DNA from 2 places in the Paenibacillus sp. J53TS2 genome. Region 2 is predicted to be linked to the other one. Evidence: a T-box and tRNA genes for the amino acid it is inferred to sense, from the RefSeq annotation. Region 2 holds a T-box; the other holds one or more tRNA genes.

Region 1 (9,712 bases), on a different contig from region 2:
AACGAACCGATATCCCCGGCTTTGGAGTTCAGGCAAAATCACCTTTAGCGCCTCGATGGTTTGCGTACTGTTATGCACGTAATCATGCATGAGGATAATGTCGCCGTTTCGTGCGTTATTTAGTACCTTGCGAACGATCTTGTAAACGCCGGGCGTTGCCCAATCCTTTGTATCTTGATGCCAAGACCAGAGGATCATCTTCAGGTCGTTATCTTTGGTTAACTCGACGATGGCTTCATTATAGTAACCGCCTGGTGGACGGAAGAGGACCGGTTTGCTTCCGGTTGTCTCTAATACGGCCTGCTGGGTCATCGCCATCTCTTCCGTTAAGGTCTTTAAAGCCAACCGGTGAAAGGAAGGATGGTGATAGGAGTGGTTGCCGATTTCATGCCCCCCGGCTTGTTCCAATCTAACGATTTCGGGGAAACGTTTGACGCGGTCGCCAACGACGAAAAAGGTCGCTTTCGCTTGGTACTGCTCCAGAAGTTCAAGGATTTTCGGGGTTTGATGCTCATCCGGCCCGTCGTCAAACGTCAAGGCGATGTATTTTTCCTGCATTGGCACTTCCCAAACAATGTCCCCGCGTTCCTCGTAGTAGCTCCTTTCCTTGCCCTGGGCCGGGGAAGATGCCTCCACGGCAGGGGTGAGAAGCGAAGCCGAGAGGGCGATAGCGAGCGCTGCCCCCAGTTTGTTTTTTAACATCGTTTCTGCGTGCCTCCATCAACTAAACTTAAAGAGATTGTCCAGCCCAGCCAGCAAGAAAACTCTTATTCCCGGCGGTCGGCGCTGTCCGTTTAGTGTGGCTGATCTCCGGCACTTTTATCCTTGTACGGGAGAATCGTCCTCTCTTTCAAAAAAATCGCCGCTCTGCAGTCGGTCGACGAACTGCTGCAGCCACTCGTAATAGCTTGTGGCATGCTTCAGCTTGTGCAGATCCTCCAGGCACCGCTTCCGCTCTTCCTCGGAGGTCTCCATATCCAGAATGGTCTCCGAGAGCGACGGAATGACGGAGTCGAGAGCTCCGCGCATGACATCGATTTCTCGTTGCAGCTTCGTCGCAAAAAAGGCCTGAAACGCTTTGAAAAAATCGGTTTCCGCGGCATACAGATCTTTGCGGGCGTCTTTTTCGTCCAATTTGCTCACCATCTTCGAATCGACAAGTGAGCGGACGGCATAGCTCATATTGCTTTTGCTCATGTTCATGCTCTGTTGCATTTCCTCTAGCGTCATGGGCCGATCCTCAAAAAATAGGATGCCGTACAGCTGCCCATAGGAGTAATTTACGCCGTAGAGGTCCATCGTTTGCGCAATCGCATCAATGACCTTGGCGCGAAGCACTTCCCGGAAATTTTGCGGTTCCGGCATTTTCCCCGACGTTGGCTTCTTCACCTTCACACCTACCTGCCTCGAAAAATTTTACACAAAATTAATCGCCGCTTCACGCAGAGATAACCCAATAAACGCAAAACGAACGTACAATAAATATTGAACACAAGAGATTATTAACGTGATTTATCTACCATTATAACAAATATTCAATGATTACTGAATGGAACAAAAGGAGGATCCATGAAACGTTCGCTTTGGGTGGAAGATGTCCGGGCCTTGTTGTTTACGCTCCCGGCGATGGTTCCGCTGACGTTGTTTTGGTTTTATCCGTTGGGGTACATCATCTATCTCAGTTTCACGGAATGGGATTTCATGAGCCCCGATAAGTTGTTCGTCGGACTGCAAAATTATCGCGACCTGTTTACGGATCCGTCGTTTTATCAGTCGCTCCGGGTCACTGCGTTATTTTGCGCAGGCAGCGTACTGCCCGTCGTTGTGTTCGGCTTAGGGCTGGCCTTGCTGCTCAACCGGAATATGAAGGGCGGATCCGTCTACCGGATGCTGATGTTCTCCCCTTGGGTGACGCCGACAGTGGCTGTTTCGATTGTTTGGTCCTGGATTTTTGAGCCCGAGGTGGGCCTAGCCAATACGTTGCTGAAAAGTTTCGGGATCGAAGGTATTCGTTGGCTGGAGGATCCGAACTGGGCGCTCGTGGGTGTCCTACTCGTTACCGTCTGGAAATCGGCCGGTTGGGGGATGATCTTCTATCTCGTGGCGCTGCGCAGCGTGCCCACAGAGCTGCTGCAAGCGGCCGAGCTCGACGGCGCAAGCCGCTGGCACAAGTTCTGGAACGTGACATGGCCGCTGATTTCGCCGACAACCTTTTTCCTGGTGATTGTTCAACTGATTCAGGCTCTGCAGGCGTACGACCAAATCAATGTGCTGACGCAAGGCGGGCCGGCCGGTTCGACACGCACGTTACTCTACCTCTATTATCAGTCCGCCTTCGACGCGTTTCAAATCGGGCAAGCCTCTTCGGTGGCGATCACGCTTATCGTCGGGTGCGTTGGATTATCGCTGCTGTCGTTCTGGGTAGGGCGGCGTACCGTTCATTACTCTTCATAGAAGAAAGGGGACTAAACCATGCAAGGGATCGAAAAATGGGGCACCGCCATTCGCCATGTCTTGTTGGCGGCGGTATCGCTGATCATGGCGTTTCCGTTCTACTGGATGGCGACCAGCGCGTTGAAGAGCAATGATGAGATCTGGCAGTTTCCACCGACGCTCTGGCCGCACAGTCCGAAATGGGGACAATTCGCCGAGGCTTGGGTCGCCGCTCCATTTGAGCGGTACATGTACAATAGTATCTTCGTCGCTGCGGCCATCGTAGCCATCCAGGTTGTGAATTCAGGAATGATGGCCTACGCCCTGACCCATATGAAATTTCGCCTGAAAGGGGCGTTTACCGCATTGGTTCTGGTCGGGTACATGGTGCCGAGCACCGCGGTGTACCTCCCGGGTTATATCGTCTTGGGCCGGCTGGGCTTGCTGGATTCCTATGCCGGGTTGATCTTCTCCAACTGCGTGAGCGTGTTTTCAATCTTCTTGATCCGGCAATCTTTCCTGCAAATCTCGCATGAGCTGGTGGAGGCCGGGCAAATTGACGGGGCGTCGCATTTCCGTATCCTTTGGACGATTCTGCTGCCGTTGACACGCTCCTCCTTTGCGGTACTCGGACTGATTACCTTTATCGAGCAGTACAACAACTACTTCTGGCCGATGCTGATCACCAAAAGCCAACACCTCCAGCTTGTTTCGGCCGGTCTGCGCAGCTTCTTAGTGGAAGGGGGTGCTTACGGGCTGAAGTGGCCGTTGATCATGGCCGCCAGCGCCTTCACGATCGCGCCTTTGCTTGCGTTGTTCGTGCTGACCCAGAAAACGATCATGCAAAGCGTCAATTTGTCCGCAGGTGCTAGTAAAGGATGAGAGAACAAAACTGAAAACCATTTATGGAGGTTATGAAATGTCGAATTGGAAAAAATCGTGGTTCGGATTGTTAATGACTTGTATCTTCCTCGTAATCAGTGCTTGCGGCGGGGGTTCCGGTGCGGCGGGGAATACGGCCGATCCCGCTCAGGCTGCGCCGGCGGGGAATGCGGCGAATGCCGGAGACCAAGCGCAATCGGTAGAACCGGTAACGATCGAGTTTTGGTATGGTCTTGGCGGCAAGCTAGGCGAAAATATGCAAGCCCTCATTGACAAGTTCAACAGCTCGCAGCAAAATGTCATCGTGAAGCCGGTCGTGCAAGCCGATTACAGCGAAACGGAACAAAAGCTGCAAGCGGCCATCGCCGCCGGCACCGTGCCGGCCGCCGTTCTATCCTCTAACGTAGACTGGGCACGCAAAGGGTATTACGCACCGCTGGACGAGTTGATCGCCGCTTCGCCGGATTTCCATCCGGAGGATGTCGTGCAGACGTTCCTGGAGCAAGGGAAAGTCGACGGCCAACAATTTTTCCTGCCGATGTACGGCACGACGCAAGTGATGTATTACCGGAAGGATGCCCTCGAGAAGAGCGGCCTTAAAGCCGAAGATTTGACCACCTGGGAGGCGCTTGCCGATGCAGCGGCGAAAATGACGGTTAAAGAAGGCGGCAAAACCGTGTTCTACGGCTGGGAGCCGATGTGGGGCGCGGAGAACATGATGGATGCCGTATACGGCAAAGGCGGTAAAATCCTCAGTGATGACGGCAACACGGTACTGATTGATTCTCCGGAATGGGTGGATACCTGGGAGTTATTCCGTAAATGGATCCATGAAGATAAAATCATGCGTATCCATTCTGGCGGTCAAGGCTGGGAGTATTGGTACAAAACGATCGACGACGTGATGAAAGGCCAAGCGGCGGGGTATACCGGTTCCAGCGGCGACCAAGGTGACCTCGATTTTAATATCGTGGCGGCTATGGAACAGCCGGGCTGGGAAGGGATCGGTGCAGGAAAGCCAGTCGCCCAGGCGATCATGGCAGGTATTCCGGCAGCCGCCAGCCCCGAGCAGCAACAAGCAGCGATGAAGTGGTACAGCTTCTTTATGAGCCCGGAGAATACCGCATTCTGGTCGATGAACACCGGTTATATCGCGGTCCGTCAATCCGCGCTGAACGATCCGGAGTTCGTAGCCTACAGCGAGCAAAACCCGCAGGCGACCGTGCCGCTGAAGCAGGCGACGCATGCCTCGAAACCGTTCCAGGATCCAACGGGCGGGAAGATTACGGACGCGCTGAAAATCGCTGCCGACAAGGTACAGATCAGCAATACTCCGGCAGCCGAAGCGCTGAAGGAAGCGAAGGAGACGGCGCAGCGTGAACTCGACCGAATTCGGAAATAATCGTACCTCCGCGGCAACATTAGATGTCGCAGGAATCAAGTTTAGGGTCGATGCAATTTTGTTCGATAAAGACGGAACGTTGATGGATTTTATCTATACGTGGGGAAGGTGGGGCGAGCGGTTGCTCGCCCATTTTTCCTCCGAATTGATGAAACGGCAACGATCGCCGCTACCTGCCGATCAGTTGCAGGTCTGGGGAATCAGCTACGACGCGGAAGGGCAGATCTCCGGGTATGATCGGAACAGTCCGTTGTCGATGGGCACGGTGGATGATCTGCTGACGCTGCTGGCAATGGAAGGTTACAAGGCAGGCCTCTCCTGGGCGGAAGCAAAGGTGCTGGCGGCGCAGAGTCGCGTGGCCGCGGACGAAGCACTGGAGGGTTCTCGCACGGCTCGGCTACTTCCAGAAGTGCTGCCGTTCTTGGAGCAATGCGGTCAGGCGGGGCTCCGCCTTGGGATTGTCACCTCCGATGAAACGGCGGCGGCGGAGAAACATCTGGAATGGCTCGGGATTCGCCCCTATTTCTCCGTATGTGTTGGCGCGGATCGGGTGAACTGGGGGAAGCCTTTTCCGGACATGGTGGAGTTAGCTTGCCGTGAACTTGGTGTGGAGGCGGCTCGGGTAGCCGTCATTGGCGATACGGACGGCGATATGCAGATGGCTCGCTCCGCCGGGGCGGCTGCGGCCATCGCCTTGGATGAGGGTCATACATCGGGGAAGGAGGGCTTCCCGTCGGCGGATGTCGTGATGACCAGTTATCGCGAGCTCCGGCTCGGGGAAGTTCGGTAATTCCGGAAAGGTGGAAGAAGAAATGGGTTGGTTATTCCTGGCTCTAGCCATCGTGCTGGAGTTGTCCGGCACGGTATCGATGAAGCTGTCGGATAGCTTTACCCGGTTGGTTCCCTCGGTACTGATGTTTCTTTTTTACGGGGCCAGTTTTACCTGCTTGAATTTTGCGCTGGGGTATATGAAGGTGAGCACCGTTTACGCGGTTTGGTCGGGAATCGGGATCGTGTTGATCTCTGTCGCGGGCGGAATTCTGTTTCAGGAGAAATTGTCGGTACCCTCGATCTTGTGGATCGGGGTGATCGTTCTCGGCGTCATCGGGTTGAATTTGAGCGGCAAGGGAGGTTAAAGAAATGGTGGATCGAAATGAGTTGCAGGTAGGGAAAGGTCAGCGGGACGAAGGGATTTTGCTAACTTTTCAGGTGATCACCGATACGCATGTCCGGACAGATGGGCAGCATACGCATAATGTTAACCTGGAACAGGCTTTACGGGATATCGCGGAGAATGGTGCCGGAAGCGCCGGAATCATGCATGCGGGAGACGTGACCGATCATGGATTCCCGGAGGAGTATGAAGCCTGGAACCGAATCTGGGAGCAGTTTGGTGGGACATTACCTCCGCTGTATGTGACGATGGGCAACCACGATGTCGCGTTGGGGAACTGGGAGGCGCGTTTGGGGCAGTTTTTGCGTGGTACCGGCACGGAGGGCATCTATCATGATCATTGGATTGACGGCTATCATTTCGTCTTCCTCGGAACGGAGGAGGGGCTGGAGTTATTTAGCTCCTTATCAGAAAAGCAGCTGGCCTGGTTGGACGATAAGCTGGGGGAGAGCGCTGCGGCGGACCGTCCAGTATTTGTATTCCTGCATCAGCCGCTAATGAACACGGTGGCCGGCTCTTATGAAGCACAACGCTGGTATGGCGTCGTGCAGGACGCCGAACTACTTGCCGTACTCGCCCGTCATCCGCAGGCGATCCTGTTCACGGGGCATACCCATTGGGAGTTGGATGCACCTAACACTTCTTTTGGCGTTCGAGGCGAAGGGCCAGCGATGTTCAATGCCGCTTCGGTTGCTTACCTGTGGACCGATGAAGACGAACACAAGGATGGCAGCCAAGGCTTCTACGTAGAGGTTTACCGCGACCATGTCCTCGTGCGTGGCCGGGACTTTACCCGCGGCGAATGGGTGGAGGCGGCGCAGTTTCGGGTGGATTACCCGCGAGGCTAGTAGAAGATCGGTCCGACGTGGAGACGAGCAGGACACTTTAATGGGAACGCGTGCCAGTTTTGGCGCGCGTTTTTGGCGTGCGGTGCAATGGCGAGCTAGAGCGATGCAACAAGCAACAAGCAACGCGCAACGAGCAGCGAGCCCGTTTGCTGTTTGCTGGTAGCGGTGCTGTGCTAACGGACACCAGAGCCGCTATTTGGGTTCTGATGTTGCCCTCCCCATTCTAACGGACCTCAGAGACCTTATTTGGGTGAATGGAGGTGAAATGATCGCCTAAAGGGTCAAATAAGGTCGCACCAGTCCGTTAGCCCGGGAAATCACCGGGAAGTATACAAATAAGGTCGCTACGGTCCGTTAGAAGTTTGGGAGCAACGAAACGACTGGGACATTGGAGATACCTGGATTAGGTCGAGGGGGTTGAAGAGCCGTGGAGTCGTTAGCCCTTTTGTTCTGACTATATAGGAAGCCCCCCGCAATTCCACCGCTAAGCGGTAAAGGGGCGGTAAGTTATGGGCGAGTCATTATCCGCGACCACCCAACGCATAGAGCGAAGTTGCTCGCCGCATAATACGACCTACAGGAGGTGTATTGTGAGTTGAACAAGAAGAATGATGCGAAGCACAGCTCCAAGCAAGTAAAAAAGAAATTAGGGGTACCAAATCTGAATGCGGAATTTGCTGATGCAGATACCTCGAAAAAGACGAAGCAATAGAATGAGCATAAGACCACCAGGGCATAAGCCTCAGTGGTCTTTTTTCATATGTATCGAGGGGGAGTATCAGGATCGCCCACTTGTGGTTGCTGGTGATCCAGAGCGCCGATCAGGGAATATCTTGGCCGCCTGCCCGCTGGCTACAATCATATGGGGTCACGACGACGGAGACGCTCCCAAAAGAAACTCTTTGGACTATGAAATTCGTATCATAGGCCAATTCAGACCTAAGAAATAAAAATCCCCTGAAGCCTTACGCTTCAAGGGATTTTTGCGATGATCTGCAGTGGGCTCGAACCACTGACCCCCACCCTGTCAAGATGGTGCTCTCCCAGCTGAGCTAGCAGATCAAAATTATAGTGAAGACAAAATTTATCTTATCAGGCAGCAGGGTTCTTGTCAATACTTCCTTGAAGTATAAGGGGCCGGGACCCTGCCAACAATGGAGGAGGAGCGTAATTCCGGTCAGGATACGTATGACGTCAGAAACGCACCAAGCTTGGAAAGGAAGATGTTCAGATGCATCAAACCCACCGTAATCCCCATGACCACCATCATAACCCGTCACGACCCAACGGGACGAAACGGCCCTGGCCCCTATGGGTAGCCGTGGCGGGAGCCGTCCTCCTGCTGGCCTTAACCAGCGCTTGCCGTCTGGCACCCGACACGGAGACGATGAACCGGCAGGCTCGCGCCTTTCCCTGGCCGTTTGGGCCTTCGGTATCGGATGGCGTTTATTCACCGACGATTGTGGAGGACGTTTATTCTACGGAATAACAAGCTTTATTCCTCGTCCCACTTGCGGGAATAGCCTTTCTTCGTCACATAAAACATGGAGACGATCAACAAAACCGCGATCAACACCGCAGCGGTTATCGTTATGCCCATGACCATAACCCTTTTGCCAGCTCCTTTCAGCCGATATCCATTTAGAATAACTATACATGAAAATGATTTTTTTGTATAATGATGCAGTTTAAACAAACCAATGGACAAGGAATGCTGGGAGGGGAACGAAGTGTCGGCTGCAACAATCATTCATGTAGATAACGAGGAACAACTTCAAAGATGCCTGGACATCCGTAAAGAGGTGTTCGTCGAGGAACAGAAGGTCCCCATCGATTTGGAGATTGACGAATACGACAAGATCGATCCAGATGTGCATCATGTGCTGATCGAAATGGAAGGAGCCTATGCCGCGACGGGCAGGCTGATTTACTATAAAGACAATGCGGCCAAAATGCAGCGGATCGCCGTACGCCAAGAATTTCGCTCAAAGGGCGTGGGCAAAATCCTGCTGCTTGCCTTGGAGGAGCTGGCTCGGGAGCTGGGCCTCACAAAATCGGTCCTGGACGCACAGTGCCATGCCGAAGGGTTTTATGCCAAACTTGGTTATGAGACGATCTCGACCGAGCCCTTCGATGACGCCGGGATTCCGCACGTCCGGATGGTCAAACCGTTGAAATCGTAATAATCATAGGTTTTGAGGTTTCGGGGCAAGCTAAATCTAACTTGAATGAAGAGGAGATGAGCTAGCCAATGGCCCTGAATACCAGAGAAACGTTTATTGCCGTGCGAAAGAACGGAGACGGGGATTTGGAGGCATTTAAAACGTCCAGCGGACGCGTGCTTGATTACCAGCAAGCCCTACAGGAAATTAAGGCCGGTGCGATCGCCGGCGTCAACGTGTTTAAGGGGCGGGACGGAGAAATGTATATCCGTGGCGATGCCGACGGAGACCCGTCCAATAACCTCGACAACTTGCCTGGTTTCGAATAACGTTGCTCCTAACCATAAACGAATGAACCCTGCGGGCGTAAATGCCCGCAGGGTTGTTTTCGTTACAGCGTATATACTTCATGTTGACGGAGGAACTCCATCTCCCCGATAGCCCCGAGGAACGTCTCCATTTCATCCCCATAATGCATCAGCAGGGTTTGGCTCTGAATTTCGGAAGGCAGAGTTAACAATTCTTCCAATGTCGTATGAACTTCGCCCCGCCCGGTTAACTGGACTTCATGCAGGATTCGTTGGCAGCCACGTTCGCGCACCAGCTTCTCGAGGAGCTCCGGCTGAAACGTTTTGTCCGCACTGTAAAAGATCTCGTCGTTGAAATAAAGCGAATAGCTCGGTTTACCCGGGATATGCGGTGTTCGGATAATCTCCACCTTCAATTCAGGCGCAAGCTGCATTGGCCGGTCTTCCGCTAGCAGACGCACGTCAAACACGTCGTGCAACGAGGCGATCACCCCATCCTGGCT
Region 2 (9,712 bases):
GCTGCAGGAGACGGCCGCCAAAGGGACAAGCTTTGGAGCGCCGACGCTGCTGGAAACGCAAATGGCCCAACTGGTCGCGGAGCGCGTACCTTCGATTGATGTCGTCCGTATGGTCAATTCGGGGACGGAAGCGACGATGAGCGCGATTCGTCTGGCGCGAGGGTATACCGGTCGCAGTAAAATCATGAAGTTCGAAGGTTCTTATCACGGCCATGCCGACAGCCTGCTGATTAAAGCGGGATCCGGCGTTGCTACGCTGGGATTGCCGGACAGCCCGGGCGTACCGGAGGGCGTCGCCGCCAATACGATTGCGGTACCTTATAACGACTTGGCCTCTGTGGAGCTGGCGTTCGAGCGTTTCGGCGAAGAGATCGCCGGCGTGATCGTCGAGCCGGTAGCCGGGAACATGGGCGTTGTGCCGCCGTTGCCGGGCTTCCTTGAAGGCTTGCGCCGGATCACGGAGCAATACGGCAGCTTGTTGATTTTCGACGAAGTGATGACGGGCTTCCGCGTGCATCTGAACTGTGCGCAAGGACGCTTTGGGATTACGCCGGATTTGACCTGTCTCGGCAAAGTGATCGGCGGCGGATTGCCTGTAGGAGCCTATGGCGGGAAACGTGAAATCATGGAGCAAATCGCGCCAAGCGGGCCGATTTATCAAGCCGGGACGCTGAGCGGGAACCCGCTGGCGATGGTTGCCGGTTATACGACGTTGTCGCTGCTCACTCCGGACGTGTACGACCGTCTGGAACGCCTGTCGGCGAAGCTGGAAGAAGGCTTTACGCGCAATGCGAAGGAACGGGGGATTCCATGCACGATTAATCGCGTCGGCTCGATGGTTTGCCCGTTCTTTACCGAAGAGAAGGTCATTAACTACGATACGGCAAAAACGAGCGATCTGGACCTGTTCCGCCGTTATTTTGCGGCACTGCTTGAGCAAGGTATCAACGTGGCACCTTCGCAGTTCGAAGGCATGTTCGTCTCAGGCGTACATACCGATGAAGACATCGAACTTACGATCGAAGCGCACCGGTTGGCGCTGCAAAAGCTGTGAGCCGTAAATTATCGTGGACGCGGCGCGGCGAGTGGTTGGAGTTGATGCCCGGTAAGCTGCCCGCACGTGAAGGGCTGGATCGACTGGATGCAGCAAAGGCCTGGCTGGAGGAGGAGCTGCAGGCTCCTCCCAAGCTTCTGCGCAAGCTTCGGGCCGAAGACGGTATCAAGCTTGCCGGAGATCGTTTGCGGTTGCTGGCGTTTCCGCCTAGGGATTCGCAGTATGCTCCGTTTGAGGCGGAGCTTCCGCTTTTATATGAAGACGATTTTTGCCTTGTCGTGCACAAGCCGGCAGGGCTTAAGGTCCATCCGGACGGCGGCGAAACTTCCGGGGGGGCTTCCGGCCAGTCGCTGGCTTCGCGAGACACGCTTGCCAATCGCGTTGCCGGATGGTATGCCTCCCTTGGCGAGCCGATCGCCGCCGCGCATATTCACCGGCTTGATGAAGATACGTCAGGACCCGTGTTATTTGCTAAAAATGAATACGCCCATTTGAAGTTGGACGAAGCGATGAGTCGCAAGGCCATCGACCGTACCTACATTGCGTTCGTACAGGGGATCGTCAGCCCTGAGCTCAAAGTCATCGATCAGCCGATCGGCCGGGACCGTCATCATAACCAGCGGCGCCGGGTTTCTCCCGGAGGCAAAGGGGCTATAACCCACTTGGAGCGGCTGGAAGTTTATCCGAAACACGACGCAAGTCTGGTCCGGCTCACTTTGGAGACGGGTCGGACGCATCAAATTCGCGTCCATCTGAGTGCAGCGGGACATCCGCTCGTAGGTGACGCGCTGTATGGCGGTAACACGAAGTGGCTGTCTCATCAGGCGTTGCATGGGGAGCGACTGTCGTTCCCGCATCCACTCTCCGGAGAAGCCGTGGAGCTTGAGGATCCGTGGCCCCCGGCGATGAACCGTTTGCGCGATCACTTTAGCTTATGAGCGCCCTTGAACAGCAAGGCTTTGTCTAGCACGTGGGCAAAAAGCTGGCATGCACTCCTTTTTGAAGCATATAGATTAAACGAGGATGATTTGGATCATGATTCATCGATTTTAAATCACGTTTGGATATGCTGAAGGGAGGTAACGTGTTGGCTGATCAATCCTATGGTCTCAGGTTTGATATTTACGAGCGCATACATCTTTCTGAAGATGTGATCGGCATTGAAGAGTTGGAGGAGATCGAGCTCTATCCGAAAATCCAGGTGATTCCCGGGGAAGAGTATGCCGCGCTGCGCGGCCATTTGCTGTTGTCGGGGTTGTACCGGGGAGAAGGGGAGACACGGGAGCTTGCGCATTATATTCCCGTAGAAATTACGATACCGCTAAGTCGGGTCAACCGGTTAGAGGATATCACGGTCGAAATTGAAAATTTCGATGTTGACCTGCTCAGTTCGCGGAGTTTGAACATTACGGGCGTATTATCGCTTCAAGGAGTTGAAACCTCCTCCTTGTTATCCGAACAAGATGCCTGGAAGGATCGGGAGTTTACCACGGCACATGTTGTACCCGCTATCCGAGGCGAGGAATTGGTATCAGATTTGGATGCGGGCACGGCAGAGTTGGAGGCTCTCGAAACGGAGCCGGAATCGGAACGGGATGTACTAAGCCCAGCGCCATTGCTAGCGGATGAGGTGCGTCAAGATCCGGTGTTCTCTTGGAATTCGTTAGCAAGAGAAGATGCGGACAAAGAGCAAGAGCCGGAAACAGAACCGGAATTGGAGTTCGAGTTGGAACAACAAGACTCACAGGTTCCGCATGTGCCTCAATTTGCTTCGTGGCAGGCGTTTCCAGATGATGTGCTGAATGCACAAAAACGAAGTGCGGACGAGCCGCAGGAGGTTCTTTCCTGGACCGAGGACGTTTCGGCATTTCAGGAGTCCGACCCTTGGGCGGACAAGGAATCCGTTGCGAGCTTTGGCTCTGCTGCGGAGGCCTTTGCGGATCACGCGGAGGAATCGGACGCCAACATATGGTTTAAGGATGAGGTTCGCCCGACGGACGATTTCCAGGCGACCGAACGTGCCAGTGAATCCGTAGAAGCGGAAGCTGCGGATTCTGGGGCTGCGTACGAAACAGGCGAAGAAGTCGCTGTAACCCCAAACGAGGCGGTAAGTGAGGTTGCCGATGAGTCTGAAGCGGCGGTCGAGGCGGATCATCAGCCGGAAGAGAAGAAAGAAATGAAGATCGCGCTTGGGTCTAAAAAGAGTGCTGACGAGAGCGGAAGAGAAGGTTTTGGGTTAACGAAGCTGATCTCTTCATCCTCGCGGGTAGCTCGGGAAGCACTGGAGGACGCTTCGGATCTGCCGATAGCTGGCAGTGAACAGGGAGAAGGCGAAGAACTGCGGTGGAAGAACCTGTTTATCAGCAACGAAGATCAAACTCCTTTCCGCACAGTACGGCTGGTCATCGTGCAGCGCGAGGAAACGCTGGACGATATCGCCCAGCGCTACCACTTAAGTTCGCGGGAGCTGCAGTTGTATAACCGACTCGCTGAGCACCAGGTCAATGAGGGACAAATCTTGTACATTCCATAAAGTTTAGACTGCGAAAAAAGGCGGATGATTGACTCCCGTTCCTTTCCAAGTTATGATAATATAGATTCAATCAATTAGATCTATGTCAAAGACTTGGAACGGGAAGAGTAGGCAGCATACCCTTCAGAGAGCGGAACCCACGGCTGAGAGTTTCCGCAGGACATGTAGCTCGCCGAAGTCGCCCGGGAGTTGTTCGTTTGAGCTGTTTTGCGATGGTTAGAACGGACCGGTAGCAGCCGTTATCTGCATGAGTGTCGCATGTCAAGTACCGGATTCCGGAAGGGCTGGATGACGATGTGCGAAACAAAGGTGGTACCGCGAAAGTAAAGCCTTTCGTCCTTTGAGACGAAAGGCTTTTTTTGTTTTTCTTGGACATCAAGAATAAAGGCGTAAAGCCGACGACAGACGATTATCTTGGGATCGCCAAGGCTATGCTTATTTGTAACGGAGGTTGAATAGGATGACAGAAAATCAAGATCAACTAGCCTCGTCGGCGGAAATGCCGACGACGTACGATCCGAAAGCGGCGGAACAGAAATGGTACACTTATTGGCTGGAGAGCGGGTTCTTTAAAGCAGGACAACGGCCGGATGCCAAGCCGTATACGATCGTGATCCCGCCACCAAACGTAACGGGGATGCTGCATATCGGGCATGCGCTCGATTTTACACTGCAGGACATTATGACGCGCACGAAACGGATGCAAGGTTACGATGCGTTGTGGCTGCCTGGCTCTGACCATGCGGGGATTGCGACCCAAACGAAGGTGGAGCAGAAGCTGCGCGAGCAAGGCGTAACGCGGTATGACTTGGGCCGTGAGAAGTTCCTGGAGAAGGTGTGGGAGTGGAAGGACCAATATGCTGCCACCATTCATGAGCAATGGGCTAAAATGGGCTTCTCCCTCGATTACTCGCGTGAGCGTTTTACGTTGGACGAGGGGCTTTCTCAAGCGGTTCGCGAGGTTTTCGTTAAGCTCTACGAGAAGGGCTTGATTTACCGCGGGAAATATATTATCAACTGGGATCCGGCAGCACGCACGGCCCTCTCCGATATTGAGGTCGAATACAAAGAAGTCAACGGGCATCTCTACCATCTTCAGTACCCGCTGAGCGACGGGAGCGGCCATATCACGGTGGCGACGACGCGTCCCGAAACGATGCTGGGCGATACCGCCGTCGCTGTTCATCCGGAGGATGAACGGTACCGTCATTTGGTCGGCAAAACGTTACGTCTGCCGATCGTTAACCGTGAAATACCGATTATCGCTGACGAATATGTCGAGAAGGAATTCGGCAGTGGCGCTGTGAAAATCACTCCAGCGCATGACCCGAACGACTTTGAAGTAGGTTTGCGCCATAATCTGCCGCAGATCAACGTCATGGATGAAACCGGCACGATGAACGGTGAAGCCGGTAAATATCAAGGATTGGACCGCAGCGATTGCCGTAAGCAAATCGTCAAGGATTTGCAGGAGATGGGCGTTCTAATTAAAATCGAGGATCACCTGCATCAGGTCGGCCATAGCGAGCGGACCGGAGCGGTTGTTGAACCGTATTTGTCCACCCAGTGGTTCGTCAAAATGAAGCCACTCGCTGAAGCGGCGATCGAAGCGCAACAATCCGGGAAAGGCGTTAATTTCGTGCCGGACCGTTTTGAGAAGACATACTTGCACTGGATCGAAAACGTACGTGATTGGTGTATTTCCCGTCAGCTCTGGTGGGGTCATCGCATTCCGGCCTGGTATTGTGAGGCAACCGGAGAGATGGTTGTTGCCCGCAGCGAGGAAGAAGCGCGAGCCAAGCTGGGGCGTGATGATCTGAAACAGGATGAAGACGTGCTCGACACCTGGTTCAGCTCGGCCCTCTGGCCGTTCTCTACGCTGGGTTGGCCGGATGAGAATAACGAGGAATTCAAACGGTACTTCCCGACGGACGTGCTCGTGACGGGATACGATATCATTTATTTCTGGGTAGCCCGGATGATCTTCCAGTCCCTGGAGTTTACCGGCGAAATGCCGTTTAAAGACGTGCTGATGCACGGCCTTGTCCGCGACAGCGAAGGACGCAAAATGTCCAAATCGCTGGGTAATGGCGTTGACCCGCTCGAGGTCATCGAGAAATACGGCACAGACGCGATGCGCTATATGCTGTCTACCAGCAATACGCCGGGGCAGGATTTGCGCTTCCGCTGGGAACGGGTTGAGCAAGCTCGCAACTTCGCCAACAAAATTTGGAACGCTTCGCGTTTCGCTTTGATGAACCTGGAAGGCGTGAAGTATGCCGATATTGATATTAACGGTGATCTGTCTACGTCCGACCGCTGGATTTTGCACCGGATGAACGAGACGGCCAAGGAAATTACCCGCTTGATCGATGCTTACGAATTTGGGGAAACCGGTCGGTTGCTGTATAACTTCATTTGGGACGATCTGTGCGATTGGTATATCGAATTCGCCAAGTTGTCGCTGTACGGGGAAGATGCTGCGGCTAAGAAGAAAACCCAATCGGTACTCGCCTTCGTGCTTGACCGTACGCTGCGCATGATCCATCCGTTTATGCCGTTTATTTCCGAGGAAATATGGCAGCATTTGCCGCATGATGGCGAAACGATCATGCTTGCGGCTTGGCCGGAGTACGACGCTTCGTTAGAAGCACCGGACGCCGTTCAGGAAATGAATCTGTTGATCGACGTGATTCGTTCGGTACGAAATATCCGTGCCGAAGTGAACGTGCCGATGAGCAAAAAAATCGAACTGGTGATCAAACCAAGCAGCACCGACGTGTTGGAAGTGCTGACCCGCAACGAGCATTACGTTCGCCGGTTCTGCAATACGTCCGAGTATGAAGCAGCGCTAAACGCGGCCGTGCCTGATAAGGCGATGACCGCCGTTGTGACCGGGGCCGAACTGTTCCTGCCGCTGTCGGGCCTGATTGACATCAGTCAGGAAATCGAACGGCTAACGAAAGAGCTCGACAATCTGAACAAGGAAGTGGAACGCGTCGAGAAGAAGCTGGCTAACGAGGGCTTCGTGGCCAAAGCGCCGGCGAAGGTGATCGAGGAAGAACGCGCCAAGATGGCCGATTATTCCGAGAAACGCGACAAAGTGCTGGCCCGGATCGCGGAGTTGAAGGGTTAAGTGAACTTGAGCTTCGTGATCCGAAGATAATTTTTTTGAACTACCATTTTAATAAAGGTTCAAAAAGTTAGATTTGGAGCATCGAGAAGGTTGGATGAAGCTAGGGAGTGAGTAGCGGAGCGTACGTATTGGGTACGTGAGCAACTCAAATCTTTTCCGGAGGAAACATGCTTCGGAAGCGTCCGCTCGACCGGGTGAATTCAAGATTCGATGACGAGTCTACTTCGTTGGTTTTGCTTCGTGATCGAAAGATGATTTTTTGAACAACCATTTAATAAAGGTTCAAAAAGTTAGATTTGGAGCACCGAGAAGGTTGGATGAAGCTAGGGAGTGAGTAGCGGAGCGTACGTATTGGGTACGTGAGCAACGGAGCGACCGGGTGAATTCAAGATTCGACGACGAGTCTGCTTCGTTGATTTTGCTTCGTGATCCAAAGATGATTTTTTGAACTACCACTAATTGATGAAGGTGACTGACATGGGGGATCGTACAGAGGAAGAAATACGACCGCTGCCGCTGAATAGCTATACCGAAGCGGTCGATTGGATCAACGGGCTATTGCCGTTTGGCATCCGGCCCGGCCTGGAACGAATCGAGCTAATGATGGAACGTTTGGGGCATCCTGAGCGGAGGCTGAAGTTCATTCATGTGGCGGGGACGAACGGAAAGGGCTCCTCCTGCGCTTTTTTAACTCGAACATTGCGGGAATGTGGATATCATGTGGGGACGTATACGTCCCCTTACATCACGAAGTTCACCAACCGCTTCCAGTATGACGAGGTGGACATTCCCGAAACGGCGCTGCTGGAACTGGCAAACCGCGTTGTTCCGTTGGTAGAAGAAATCGCTGGCACCGACCTGGGCTCTCCGACGATGTTTGAAGTGAGCACGGCGATCGCCATTTTGTATTTTGCGGAGATATGTTATCCCGATGTAGTAGTATGGGAGACGGGGCTTGGGGGAAGGATGGATGTTACGAATATCGTGACTCCGATCGTCTCTCTGATTACGAATATCGGTTATGATCACATGGACGTTCTTGGGGACACGATTGAACAAATTGCCGCTGAGAAGGCTGGCATTATCAAGGCGGGCGTGCCCGTAGTCAGCTGCGTCGAGCAACCCGAGGCGATCACCGTACTGAAAACCACGGCCGCTTCCAAGCACGCCACTCTATATCTGATGGGCGAGCAGTTCCATTATGAGCGGCTTAGTGTTGATGCCAAAGAGCAGCAATTGCATTTCAAAGGTCCCTTCCGAGATATGGATTTTACGATTCGCATGTTTGGGGGGCATCAATGCAAGAACGCCGCCGGCGTCATGATGGTATTGGAAGTGCTGCGACAATACATGGCTTTTCAGCTTGAGGATGAACAGATGCAGGACGGTTTCCGTACCACCTTCTGGGCAGGACGGCTGGAGGTAATTCGGGAAGAACCGCGTTTGGTACTGGACGGAGCGCATAATCCGGAAGGCGCTGCTTCGCTGGCGCAAAGCCTGCCGGAAGCCTTCCCTTACCGAAAACTGCATTTGATGATGGGGATGCTGGCCAATAAGCATCATCAAGGCTACTTGAAGCATATATTACCAATAGTGGATACGCTTATTCTGACCGAGCCCGATTTTCGCCGAAAAATGGACGCCGAAGCGTTATACGAACTCGTGGCCGAACTACAGGGGACGGAAGCGAAAGCGGATTTGGAAATCATCGTAGAACGTGACTGGAGAAAAGCCCTTTCGCTTTTGGAGTCACGGACGGAACGGGAAGATCTTGGGGTGGTAACCGGCACGTTGTACCTGATCTCGGACGTGCGGGCGGCCCTTTTGCATCAAACCGATTCTGAAAAAGGCTGGTGACCATTTTGTTGAATACGACCGAACAACATGTACATTTTATCGGCATTGGCGGCTATGGTATGAGTGCCATCGCTCGAGTGATGCTGGAAATGGGTTATACCGTCACGGGATCGGACGTTGCCTCCCAAGAATTGACGGAGAAGCTCGCTGCAAAGGGAGCGAAGATATACATCGGCCATACCGCCGAACACGTGCACGGGGCGGATCTGGTCGTTTACTCGACGGCGCTGCCAAAAGATAACGTGGAGCGGCTGGAGGCTCAGGAGCAAGGAATCCCGGTACTTCACCGTTCCCAGATGCTGGCCCGGTTGTTAAATGAACGGACCGGTGTCGCCGTGGCCGGGGCCCATGGGAAAACAACGACCTCGTCGATGATCGCACTCGTGATGGAGCATTGCGGGACAGACCCGACCTACATTATCGGTGGGGAAATTATGGACATGGGCACCAATGCGAAAGCCGGGCAAGGAAAATGCGTGGTTGCGGAGGCTGACGAAAGCGACGGCTCCTTCCTGCAGTACCACCCTTCGCTTGGCGTGGTGACCAACATCGAGGCGGATCACCTGGAGAACTACGGCGGGGATTTCGGCAAGCTGAAGGAAGCCTACGTGCAGTTCTTGAACCAGATCAAGCCGGATGGAAAAGCGGTGGTTTGCGGCGACGACCGAAACGTCCGGGAATTGCTGCCTCAGGTTCAGAGCAAAGTCATTACGTACGGCATCGAATCGGGCTGTGACTATACGGCTCACGAGATCGATCTGGGGGACCGCTGCGTCACCTTCAGAATGAATCAAGGCGACCGGGAGCTCGGTATGGTGGAGTTGTCCGTGCCTGGCCGACACAATGTTTACAATGCAATGGCTACCGTTATCGTCTGCTTGGAAGCGGGCATTCCTTTTAACGAAATCGCAGTGGCCTTGCGTCACTTCCATGGTGCAAAGCGCCGCTTCCAGGTACTTGGGGAACAAGATGGTATCCTGATCATCGATGACTACGCTCACCATCCGACGGAGATCCAAGCAACGATCGCAGCGGCCAAAGCGACTGGCAAACGGATCATCGCCGTGTTCCAGCCGCAGCGCTATACGCGGACCTTCTTCCTGCTGGATGCGTTCAGTCGGGCCTTTGGGGA

Evidence for each region. A T-box is a leader RNA that pairs with one kind of tRNA and senses whether it is charged. The one in region 2 lies ahead of KJS42_RS15575 (valine--tRNA ligase), so its partner is inferred to be a tRNA-Val.
Region 1: it encodes a tRNA-Val, which carries the amino acid that the T-box ahead of KJS42_RS15575 (valine--tRNA ligase) is inferred to sense. The anticodon was not compared.

The regions. Positions count from the first base shown of each region.
Region 1 covers NZ_BOSK01000003.1:100,059-109,770, reverse strand. The annotation lists gene KJS42_RS08370 (polysaccharide deacetylase family protein) at 1-702, opposite strand, end outside; gene KJS42_RS08365 (GbsR/MarR family transcriptional regulator) at 820-1,365, opposite strand; gene KJS42_RS08360 (carbohydrate ABC transporter permease) at 1,570-2,454, shown strand; gene KJS42_RS08355 (carbohydrate ABC transporter permease) at 2,473-3,315, shown strand; gene KJS42_RS08350 (ABC transporter substrate-binding protein) at 3,353-4,717, shown strand; gene KJS42_RS08345 (HAD family hydrolase) at 4,692-5,507, shown strand; gene KJS42_RS08340 (DMT family transporter) at 5,530-5,853, shown strand; gene KJS42_RS08335 (metallophosphoesterase family protein) at 5,858-6,739, shown strand; tRNA gene KJS42_RS08330 (tRNA-Val) at 7,729-7,801, opposite strand; gene KJS42_RS08325 (hypothetical protein) at 7,971-8,228, shown strand; gene KJS42_RS08320 (GNAT family N-acetyltransferase) at 8,470-8,922, shown strand; gene KJS42_RS08315 (DUF3892 domain-containing protein) at 8,991-9,230, shown strand; gene KJS42_RS08310 (MBL fold metallo-hydrolase) at 9,293-9,712, opposite strand, start outside.
Region 2 covers NZ_BOSK01000006.1:298,319-308,030, forward strand. The annotation lists gene hemL (glutamate-1-semialdehyde 2,1-aminomutase) at 1-1,054, shown strand, start outside; gene KJS42_RS15565 (RluA family pseudouridine synthase) at 1,051-1,992, shown strand; gene KJS42_RS15570 (LysM peptidoglycan-binding domain-containing protein) at 2,121-3,587, shown strand; T-box leader at 3,673-3,931, shown strand; gene KJS42_RS15575 (valine--tRNA ligase) at 4,048-6,723, shown strand; gene KJS42_RS15580 (bifunctional folylpolyglutamate synthase/dihydrofolate synthase) at 7,201-8,580, shown strand; gene murC (UDP-N-acetylmuramate--L-alanine ligase) at 8,640-9,712, shown strand, end outside.